One region of the Psychromonas saccharinae genome, then DNA from elsewhere that is predicted to be linked to it. Evidence: predicted binding sites of a transcription regulator. Region 1 holds the regulator's gene; the other holds the start of a gene.
The links. Region 1 encodes sigma-54, which starts transcription at its own class of promoters, with help from an activator protein. Its sites were predicted from a motif close to GTTGGCACGNNNNTNGNNT; they were not measured.
Positions count from the first base shown of each region.

Region 1 (5,525 bases):
TAAAGATAAAATTACTCATTTGTGATGTAGATGGTGTTTTTTCCGATGGCCGCATCTACCTCGGCAACCAAGGTGAAGAATTAAAAGCATTCCATACAAAAGATGGTTTTGGTATTAAAGCAATATTAAATGCAGGTATTAATGTTGCCGTTATCACAGGAAGACAATCGCATATTGTTGAAAATAGAATGCAAGCATTAGGCGTACCATATATTTATCAAGGAAAAGAAGATAAACTGACGGTTTACCAATCATTGCTGGAAAAACTCAATTTAACGCCGGATAACGTCGCTTATATTGGAGATGATGTCGTTGACCTTCCAGTCATTAAAGATTGTGGATTAGGTATTGCCGTTCAGGATGCGCATCCTTTAATGAAACAAGAAGCGGATCTCATTACTTATACCAAAGGGGGATTTGGTGCAGTGAGGGAAATTTGCGATCTATTTTTACAATGCCATAATCTGCTTAACATTACACAGGGCAAAAGCGAGTAAATGAATAAACGCCAAAGCATTCCATTTATAGTTTTATTATTGGCCTTTTTGTTGTGGTTATATTTTAAACCACAATCAAATGTTATTGAGGCGCCTAAATATCAACTCAATTATATCATCAATGGAGCAAGCAATACCCATTTTGATGAGACTGGCAACATGGAATATAAAATATCAGCAATAAAAACAACCGGATTATCCGATGACGATATTACTATATTTGAGCATCCAAAACTGACTGTCTATATTAATGATGAAAAAAAGGATAATCTGAGTGTTTGGCAAATCAGTAGTGAAAAAGGTATCCTTTCTAAACAAAGTAAGTTACTTTTGTCCGATAATGTATTAGTTAAAAACCTCACTGAAGATCAACTTATACAAACAATGGAAACTGAAAAATTAACCATATTATTAGATAAAAAAGAATTAAATACCGATCAGTTAGTTACTTGGAAAGGCCCGCAAATGGAGCAACAAGGAATCGGTATGTGGGGTTCGCTGGTTACGGAAGAATTAATAGTTAAAGATCAAATAAAAGCGGTATACTTTAATGAAAATAAATAAAATCCTGTTCGCTGTTAGCACATTACTTGTTTCTTTTTCAAGCAATGCCATCGAATCAGACTATTCACAACCTATTCATGTCAGCTCATTACAACAGCATGCAAAAATGGCAGAAAATAAAGTTATTTTTTCAAAGGAAGTGTTATTAACCCAAGGCACTATCAAAATAACTAGCAACACATTAACCGTTGAACGAGATACAAAAATAAATAGCGAAAAGATGACTGCAGAAGGATTACCTGCCACCTTTTACCAAACGCAAAACGATGGTCGCCCATTAACAGCAAAAGCCAATTATATTAGTTATAATGTTGCGGAGGGGAAAATCACGCTCAGTGGCAGTGCACAAGTTAAACAGCTTGATAGTGAAATTAATGCTTCAAAAATAGTCTATTTTCTTAAAACAAAAGAACTTATTGTAGGCACGGGAGAATCTAATAAAGATCGAGTTAATACTGTTTTTCTCCCTTCTCAATTTGAAAAAACGAAACAAGACACAACTAACTCGAATAAAGAAGAATAAATCAAATGGCTGAATTAATAGCAAAAGGCTTAGTAAAAAGTTATAAAGGTCGTACCGTTGTTAATGGCGTTAGTATTACCGTGAAAACCGGTGAAATTGTAGGATTACTTGGTCCAAATGGAGCAGGTAAAACAACATCTTTTTATATGGTTGTTGGCCTAGTAAAACAAAATGCAGGCACTATTTTTTTAGACCATGAAGATCTTTCTAACCAACCAATGCACATTCGTGCACAAAAAGGGATTGGTTATTTACCGCAAGAAGCATCTATTTTTAGACGTTTAACGGTAACTGAAAATATCATGGGCATTTTACAAATGCGTAAAGAGTTATCACAAGCGGAGCGCCTAGAGAAACTAGAAATGTTACTCGAAGAGTTTCATATAACCCATATACGTAGTAATAAAGGAATGAGTTTATCGGGCGGAGAGCGTCGCCGTGTAGAAATTGCACGAGCATTAGCAACTGAACCCAAATTTATCCTTTTAGATGAACCCTTTGCAGGGGTTGATCCTATTTCAGTTATTGATATTAAAAATATTATTCAACAGCTTAGGGATAGAGGTTTAGGCGTACTAATCACAGATCATAATGTACGTGAAACACTGGATGTTTGCCAACACTCATATATTGTTAGCCATGGTGAAATTATTGCAATTGGAACCCAAGATGAAATCTTAGCAAATGATCAAGTTAAACAGGTTTATTTAGGCAATGAATTCACACTCTAAGCTAACAATGGTTGAATAGGAGGAAAAAATATTTTGATGAAACAAGGGTTACAATTGAAGATGGGTCAGCAACTCGCCATGACTCCTCAATTACAGCAAGCAATTAAATTATTACAACTTTCTACACTCGATTTGCAGCAAGAGATCCAAAATGCGCTCGACGAAAACCCACTACTTGAACAAGATGACAAAACAAGCAGTGAAGAAGCACATAAAGAACAAGACAGTAGTCAAATTGATACTTCGGAAGCAATCACAAAGCAAGAATTTTCTGACGATCTTCCTGCGGAAACTGATTGGGAAGAATCCTATAGCCCAGTTCCAACGACCTCCGTTGCTTCAGGTGGTGCAAGCTATGAAGGTGAAGATACAGTTTATCAAGGTGAATCATCAAATACATTACAAGACCACTTACTGTGGCAAATGGAACTAACACCTTTTTCTGAAACTGATCAACTTATTGCGACTTCTATTATCGACTCGATTGATGAATCAGGTTATTTAACAAGTACGTGTGAATCTATTTTAGAAAGCTTAAGTGTTGATATTGAAGATCTTGAACTTGATGAAATTCAAGTTGTATTAAAACGTATTCAACATTTTGATCCGATTGGTGTTGCAGCCCGTTCCACCCAAGAGTGTTTACAAATTCAACTTCAACATTTAGCCCCCGATACTGAATGGCTAGCCGAAGCGCAAATGGTATTAGAGTGCCATATGGATTTATTGGCAAATCGCGATTACCGCACATTGGCTAGAAAAACAAAATTAAAAGAAGCGCAACTTGCTGAAGTTATGCGTTTAATTCAAAGTTTAGAGCCTCGTCCTGGCAATCAAATTGAAGAATCACATGCACAATATATTGTCCCCGATGTTTACGTAAAAAAAATAGCAGGACAATGGCGTGTTTCATTAAATCCAGACTGTGATCCAAACCTATCGGTCAACACCCAATACGCTAATTTATGTAAAGGTAATATTAGTAAAAGTGATTCACAATTTATTAAGGGCCACTTACAAGAAGCAAAATGGTTTATTAAAAGCTTAGAAAGTCGTAATGAAACACTCTTAAAAGTGTCTAATTGTATTGTTCAACAACAACAAGCCTTTTTTGAATACGGCGATGAAGCAATGAAACCAATGGTATTAAATGATGTTGCCTTTGCAGTAGACATGCACGAATCGACTATTTCTCGTGTAACTACGCAGAAGTTTATGCATACACCAAGAGGTATTTATGAACTTAAATTCTTCTTTTCTAGCCACGTTGCAACAGAAAGTGGTGGTGAATGTTCATCAACAGCTATTCGCGCTTTAATTAAAAAGCTCGTCAGTGCAGAACTAACAACAAAACCTTTAAGTGATAATAAAATAAGTAAATTACTTGAGGAACAAGGTATAAAAGTAGCGCGTCGTACGATTGCAAAATACCGAGAGTCGTTAGGTATCCCACCTTCTAATCAACGAAAACAATTACTCTAACAACTTTAATTCGATGTTCACTTATGTATTAAAAGCGAGGTGAACACGAATAAAATTAAATAATTCAGTGATATCCTAGCGTTATCCATAAAGTTTTCTCTACAGGTTGTTAAATTTTTAATTAATATTAAAAAAATGAGTATTTCTTGATACGTATTTACCTGTAAACTGCTAAACTTTCGCGCTTCTTAATATCGCAGCTAAAGTAGATTAAAATATGAAAATATCGACCCTATTAACTAAAGACTCTGTATTTAGTCAAGTACGTTGTACCAGTAAAAAATCTGCACTCGAAATAATCAGTCATATTGCAGCGGAAAAACTGGATATCGATGCACAGAGACTTTTTAATGATCTCATTAGTCGCGAAAAAATTGGTTCTACGGGCGTAGGCTCGGGTATTGCAATTCCGCACGTAAAAATTGACAGCAGCTTACCTGCGACAGCAGTTTTTATACAATGTGAAACACCTATTGATTATGATTCCTATGACGGTAACAAAGTGGATATACTGTTCGCGATATTCGTTCCTGAAGATCGCTGTCAGGAATATTTAGCAACATTGTCAGAGATCAGTCAAAAGCTCTTAAATAAGACATTTTTAAAGCAATTAAGAACCGCTGAAAGCGCTGAAACACTGTTTGAATTATTACAGGCTGAATAATCTACATAGTTTACTTAAATTAATTTATTAAATTGTAATTATTAGTTTTAACAACTTGAATTTCAAAAGAAAAAAGTACAGGATGTGGTAGTTAGTTTTTATGGCTAACACACATCTATTTTATAGAGATAAAATAATAATTATGTAATAAAATAAGTATAAATTGGAGTTATGATGAAACTCGTCGTTATTAGTGGACGCTCTGGATCAGGTAAAACGATAGCGCTTCACGTACTTGAAGATTTAGGTTATAACTGCATCGATGGTGTACCCTTCCAACTTCTCGAACAATTAATTGATACTGTTTCTGAAAAAAACAATAAAGTCGCCATCACCTTAGACATCCGTAACCTTCCCGATAAAAGCGCTAAAATACAAACTCTCCTTGCCACCTTGCAACAAAAACAAAACGTGCAAATGAAAATTATCTATCTCGATGCAATTGGTAGTGAATTAGTTCGCCGTTATAGTGAAACAAGACGTTTCCACCCACTTTCTAAACATAAAATATCTCTATCTAATGCCCTTGAACTTGAAAGTGAGCTGTTATTACCCATTCATGAATGCGCGGGTTTAACCATTGATACAACGACATTATCGATTCACAATTTAAATGAACGTATCAAGATTTATCTACAGGGCTCAGACAAAAGCAAATTACTTATTATCTTCAAATCTTTCGGATTTAAATACCAACGTCCTGAAGATGCAGATTATATTTTCGATGTCCGTTTTTTACCGAACCCGCATTGGGTACCGGAATTAAAACCTTATAATGGTCAACAACAACCGATTAAAGACTTTTTAGATTCACATAAAGTTGTGAAGCAAACCATTAATCAAATTGAAAATTTATTTCAATCTTGGTTGCCCCATCTTGAAACCAGCAACCGCAATTACGTGACAATTGGCATTGGTTGCACGGGAGGAAAACATCGTTCTGTTTATGTTACGGAAGAACTAGCAGCACGATTTGCAACTAAATATCAGGTACAAATTGAACATAAATGCATAAATGAGTAATAAAAATATGGATATCATTAAACAAACCACTACAATACAAA
Region 1 is NZ_CP195153.1:3,187,954-3,193,478, forward strand. Features, by position in the region: gene kdsC (3-deoxy-manno-octulosonate-8-phosphatase KdsC) at 1-497, shown strand, start outside; gene lptC (LPS export ABC transporter periplasmic protein LptC) at 498-1,061, shown strand; gene lptA (lipopolysaccharide transport periplasmic protein LptA) at 1,048-1,584, shown strand; gene lptB (LPS export ABC transporter ATP-binding protein) at 1,590-2,315, shown strand; gene ACR30L_RS14295 (RNA polymerase factor sigma-54) at 2,352-3,797, shown strand; gene ptsN (PTS IIA-like nitrogen regulatory protein PtsN) at 4,015-4,461, shown strand; gene rapZ (RNase adapter RapZ) at 4,636-5,484, shown strand; gene ACR30L_RS14310 (HPr family phosphocarrier protein) at 5,492-5,525, shown strand, end outside.

Region 2 (5,525 bases), 1.5 Mb from region 1:
TACCAAAATAATCACCGGAGAAATCCGAAAGTATTAAGCCAATGCTGTTCGCACTATTATTCGCTAATGCTTGTGCAAGACGGTTAGGTTTAAAGTTAAGTTGCGCCATTGCCTGAAGAACTACTTTTGCAGTTGATTCTTTAACTTGTCCTGTACCATTCATCACGCGAGAAACGGTCGCTTTAGAAACGCCTGCTAATTTACAAACATCATTAATTGTCGCCATAAATCCTATTGTTCCTTACCAATAATACACATTTGACTTCATCGGGAGTTTTTATCGAAGGGAAAATATCGAGTGAGCTGACGCATAAAGTCTGATTTAACATTAATAAGTCTATGATACTTCAAAATACAAAGAACCTAACATCAATGTTTAATAAAGTTTAACCGCCATCTCAAGAAAACAGAAATTAAATAAAACAAGTCTGCTCAATGCACTTTGCATAAGCAGCTGTTAACTATATCCCCGTTACCATTCAAGATGCAGAAATCAGCATCTTGATTGGTAACGGGTATATTTATGATTGAGAATAAACCTTCACTATTTCAACGTAGCGCCGCGTGATGCGATAACATCTTTATACCAATAAAAAGATGCTTTTTTCTTACGTTTAAGATTATCGTTATGGTCAACATAAATAAAACCATATTGTTTCTTATAGCCGTTTAACCAGCTTAGTAAATCAATGGCAGACCATGCATAGTACCCTTTGATATGTACACCCCGATCAATCGCCTCTTTCACCGCCAGCAAATGATCATTTATAAAATGAATACGAGAAATATCGCAAACTTCACCTTCAATGATAGGATCTTCATCACCTAATCCATTTTCAGTAATATACAACTTAATTTGCCCATATTGTGACTTAAGCATCTCCAGTCCATCAATAAAAGCTGTTGGTGAGATTTCCCAATTCCATTTTGTATAGCGTTTATTATCCATTTTTACGGTTTTATAGACGTGGTCAAAACTTGGATTACCTGGAGAACCCGTGGAATTTTCTAATGTATTGATATGCGCACCAACCTCACCTTTAATTTTCTCAACACGCATCGGCTGATAATAATTTAATCCCATAAAATCGTTTAAAGGCGCAGCTTTCTTGATTGTTGCAAGTTCTTGCTCAGTCCAATCGGGTAATAAATTATTTTCGGATAATTTATCAATAACATATTGTGGATAATGACCGAGTAGAATCGGATCAAAAAACCAATTCATTTGAAATTGATTCGCATGCATTGCAGCGAATATATTATCGGCACTCTCATCAACGGGAAAAGCAGGACTAAATACATTACTCAATCCTATTTCACCAAATTGATTTAATTTTTTATAGGCAATAACCGCCTGTGCATGAGCATAAAATACATTATGAATAACTTGAAAATATTTCTTTGGATCATTTTCAATACCCGGTGGATGAGCCCCAGCAAGATACCCTAAATTAGCAAATACCACGGTTTCATTAAAAGTAATAAAATGTTTAACGCGATCACCAAACGCATTAAAACAAAGTAAAGCGTATTCAAGATAAGCATCAACAGTGTTTTTATTTAGCCAACTCCCCTGTTGTTCCAGTGGTAGTGGTAAATCCCAATGATAAAGCGTCACGAAAGGAACAATGCCATACTTTATACATTCATCTATTAAATTATTATAAAAGTCGATCCCCTTTTGATTAATCCGGCCACTTCCATCGGGGAAAATTCGTGCCCATGAAATTGAGAAACGATACGATTCTAATCCCATTTCAGCCATTAAAGCGATGTCCTCTTGGTAACGGTTATAATGGTCAATTGCAACATCACCATTTGTCCCTTCAAATGTTTTTCCTGGTATTTTAGTAAATTCATCCCAATTGGTTTTTCCTTTACCGTCTTGATCCCAAGCACCTTCGACTTGATAAGACGCTGTAGCAGCCCCGAACAGAAAATCCTTTGCAAACTTCATATCATCACCCTTCTAAAAAATAAAATCATGTAATAGCCCAACGGATATTTTTATTTTGTTTTAACTATTAGATAATAATATAAATGATGTAACCGGTTTCTGCAACCGGTTACAGATAGCGTTAATTGAAATGTGATATTAATCAATAATATTTAAAGTCAGAGGTATTTTCAGATTAACAAGGTAAAAACATAACCAATTGTTTTTAAATAGAATATCTTTCCAATGAAACATAAGAAATTTAATAATAAGAAAGATAAATGCAGAGAGATAGAATAATAAGTCATCGAATTTTGCATCGATGACTAAAAGGCTTTCACGTCACAAGCAGAAATTATTTACCTTGTGGAGGAGCTGGCTTAAAGTTTTGATATTCGTCTTTACTGACACTACCGTCACCATTGCTATCCATTTCATCAAAAATAGTTTCAGCATCAAGGTTAGGTGGCAATCTTTGCGTAGACAATTCAGCAAGGCTAATTTCACTATCAGAATTTGTATCGACAGATGAAAACTCTGGTGGTGGTGGCGGCATATTACCTTCGCCACCTTGTTGTTGATCATTAGATGCAAAAGCTTGACCAGAAACAGTGAAACCAAGTGTCATTGCAATTATTAGATTAGAACGGATAGTCATATATATTTCCTGTTATTATAGATAGTTACAACAGAATAATAGCAATTCATGTGGCAAATATTGTGTAAGAATGAAGGAACTAAATATGCGCTTTTATGGACTATCAGAGAGAAGAAAATAAACAATAATAATGAAAATAACAGTAGATAATACCAATTGTATTAAATATGTGATCTAAATTTTGCGCTGGAAAAATGGTTTAGTTTGAGGCGAAAGTTGATGTAAATGGTTGTTCCCTTAACGAAACTTTCAACAAAGAAATAAACTATTTTAACCAGCAAAATAGAGCAGCTAATTATTACGATTGGTATAACAGCTAGTCCGCTTGATTAAGCGGACTAGCCATTTATTTATTGCAGGACAAGACGATACCCTGCCCCATATACTGACTGGATAAAATCTTCATCACTGCTTAATGCGGTTAATTTTTTACGCAACTTTTTAATATGACTATCAATGGTGCGATGACTAACAATACGATGATCGGAGTACATATTGCCCATTAACTGCTCGCGAGTAAAAATACGACCAGGTTTGTCGACTAACGGTTTTAATAACTGGCATTCAACTGATGTTAATGACACATCTTTACCACAATAGCTTGCGATATATTGGTCTTCATCAAGCACTAATGAGGTACTGCTATCAACTTTTGTGGTTGTTCGTCTCAATACGGCTTTAACACGCGCAACAACTTCTCTTGGACTAAATGGCTTACAAATATAATCATCAGCACCTAATTCTAGCCCCAATAGACGATCAATTTCATCTGCCTTTGCTGTTACCATTAAGATAGGCACATTTGAAAACTGGCGGATCTCTTTGCACAGTTCGATACCATCTTTTCCAGGCAACATAATATCTAACAAAATAGCTTTAGGTTGATGAGCCTTTACCCAATCAACGACTTCATTACCATTGTTAATCTGAAAGGGTTCGTACTCGGTCAACTTAAAATAATCCATTAGCAAGTTAGCTAGTTTTATTTCATCTTCGACAATTAAAATTGAGTTTGACATTTTACATTCTCTTAATTCTGTGACTTAACCAAATGAGTCAAGTATTTCACGATTTTATAGGGATGATTGTATTTTTCTGTTATTGAGCCTTTGACCATAAAATTTAAAAATTGTTCAATTAATTCAACATGTTTTAGTAAAAATTATTACATAACTTAATATCAGGGCAGTATTCAACACAACTATAAAACAAAACATTCCGTATAAATAATCACCATCACGTAATAAGCACGGCTACAGTAGTAATACGCACTTGGAAATTACGGACTAACAACCGTTTGGTGTCAGAGCCGTTTTATTATCAATAACAAAATTATTGATGTAGATATGGATATTATTTATTTACCGGAAAGCATAAAATTTTATTACTTTTAAAATATTTGTCTATAATACCCTTTTGAAATAATAAAAATAGAAAGTAGCTCTCATTCTGAAAGACCTGTTATTGTCATACCACCAATAGGTATTACACTTAGTCATACTTTACCACTTATTTATTCATTGCTTTTTGTCTAAACTACAGTATATATTTATTTAAATACATAGAGTTATATTACTGCCAGAAAATAATTATTATAAAAAGAAATGGTAAAAAAATGCATGTAATTGAAATATGCAATTATTGTGAATTCTAAGAAGGTTTTAATGTGATAGGTAACGTACTAGATTTAAGCCAACAATTTCTATTATTAAATAATGGACAAGAACTTGCGATCACTGTTTCGCCGACCGATGAAATCGTTTCTGAGAGCAGATTAACAAAATCCATTAATCAATCGAAATACGCTTCTTTTAAACTTAACGCTGTAGGTATTAAACAAGCAGTCAAAGCCTATGAAGCACTCAACATTCCCGCCAATAAATCATCGGAACCAAAAGTTATTGTGATTGCGAATCGTCTCGATGCACAGTTAACCCTTACCGTCGATGATTTAAAGCTTGAAGCAAAAGCAGAAATAATCAGTGCATACGGTGGACAACCTATCACCTTGGATTTACTTGCAGAAGAAATGAAAGCATTAAAAATTAGTTATGGAATATCTAAAAAAATGCTTCATCTTTTAATCCAAAAATCTAAGAAATCACCACCAGGTACCGTTTATCAAGCAGTTGTAGCCAAGGGAAAGCCACCTATTGATGGTGTCAATGCTAGTTTTGAACGTTTAGTTGAAACGCCAAGTGAACGGATTATGCGCCCGCAAGAAAAAGAAAATGGGCAAGTTGATATGCGAGAGCTTGGTGAGCTAGTTACCGTTCAACCTCACACGCCATTAATGCGAAAAACGCCACATCAAGAAGGCACACCGGGTATAACTATTACGGGTAAACCAATTAAACAGTTTATCGGTAAAGATATAACTTTGAATGTTGGCACAAATACCGAAATTGATCCCAATGATGAAAACCTTTTAATAGCAACTGCTGCTGGGATCCCCCAAAAAATGGATCACGGTATTCGGGTAGATGATGCTTTAATTATTAATAATGTTGATGTTGCTTCAGGTAATATTAATTATAAAGGCGACGTAATCGTTGCAGGGAATATTAGCGATGGAATGAAAGTCAAAGCAACAGGGAATATTACCGTGGCAGGCTTTGTTGAATCGGCAAATATCGAGTGTGATGGCGATTTGTTTGTTGGCCATGGTATTTTGGGACGTAAATTAACCGATTCGGATGCACTTTATTCCTGTCAAATAAATTGTAAAGGTTCAGTGACGGCAACCTTTAGTCAGTATTCCCATATGCATATTGGTAAAAACCTGCTGATTAAAACGCAATTATTACATTGTTTAGTACATAGCAAGGGTAATATTTGTGTTCAGAATGAGAGTGCGACTAAGGGCGTTATTTTAGGTGGACGATTATTTGCCCAACAGGGAATTAATACGATTATTATTGGTTCTTCAGC
Region 2 is NZ_CP195153.1:1,696,928-1,702,452, reverse strand. Features, by position in the region: gene ACR30L_RS07520 (LacI family DNA-binding transcriptional regulator) at 1-226, opposite strand, end outside; gene ACR30L_RS07515 (glycoside hydrolase family 1 protein) at 545-1,957, opposite strand; gene ACR30L_RS07510 (EF-hand domain-containing protein) at 2,292-2,594, opposite strand; gene ACR30L_RS07505 (response regulator) at 2,945-3,613, opposite strand; gene ACR30L_RS07500 (DUF342 domain-containing protein) at 4,261-5,525, shown strand, end outside.
Region 2: a site for sigma-54 is predicted at 2,634-2,652, ahead of ACR30L_RS07510 (EF-hand domain-containing protein). Genes of this name have one in related genera too.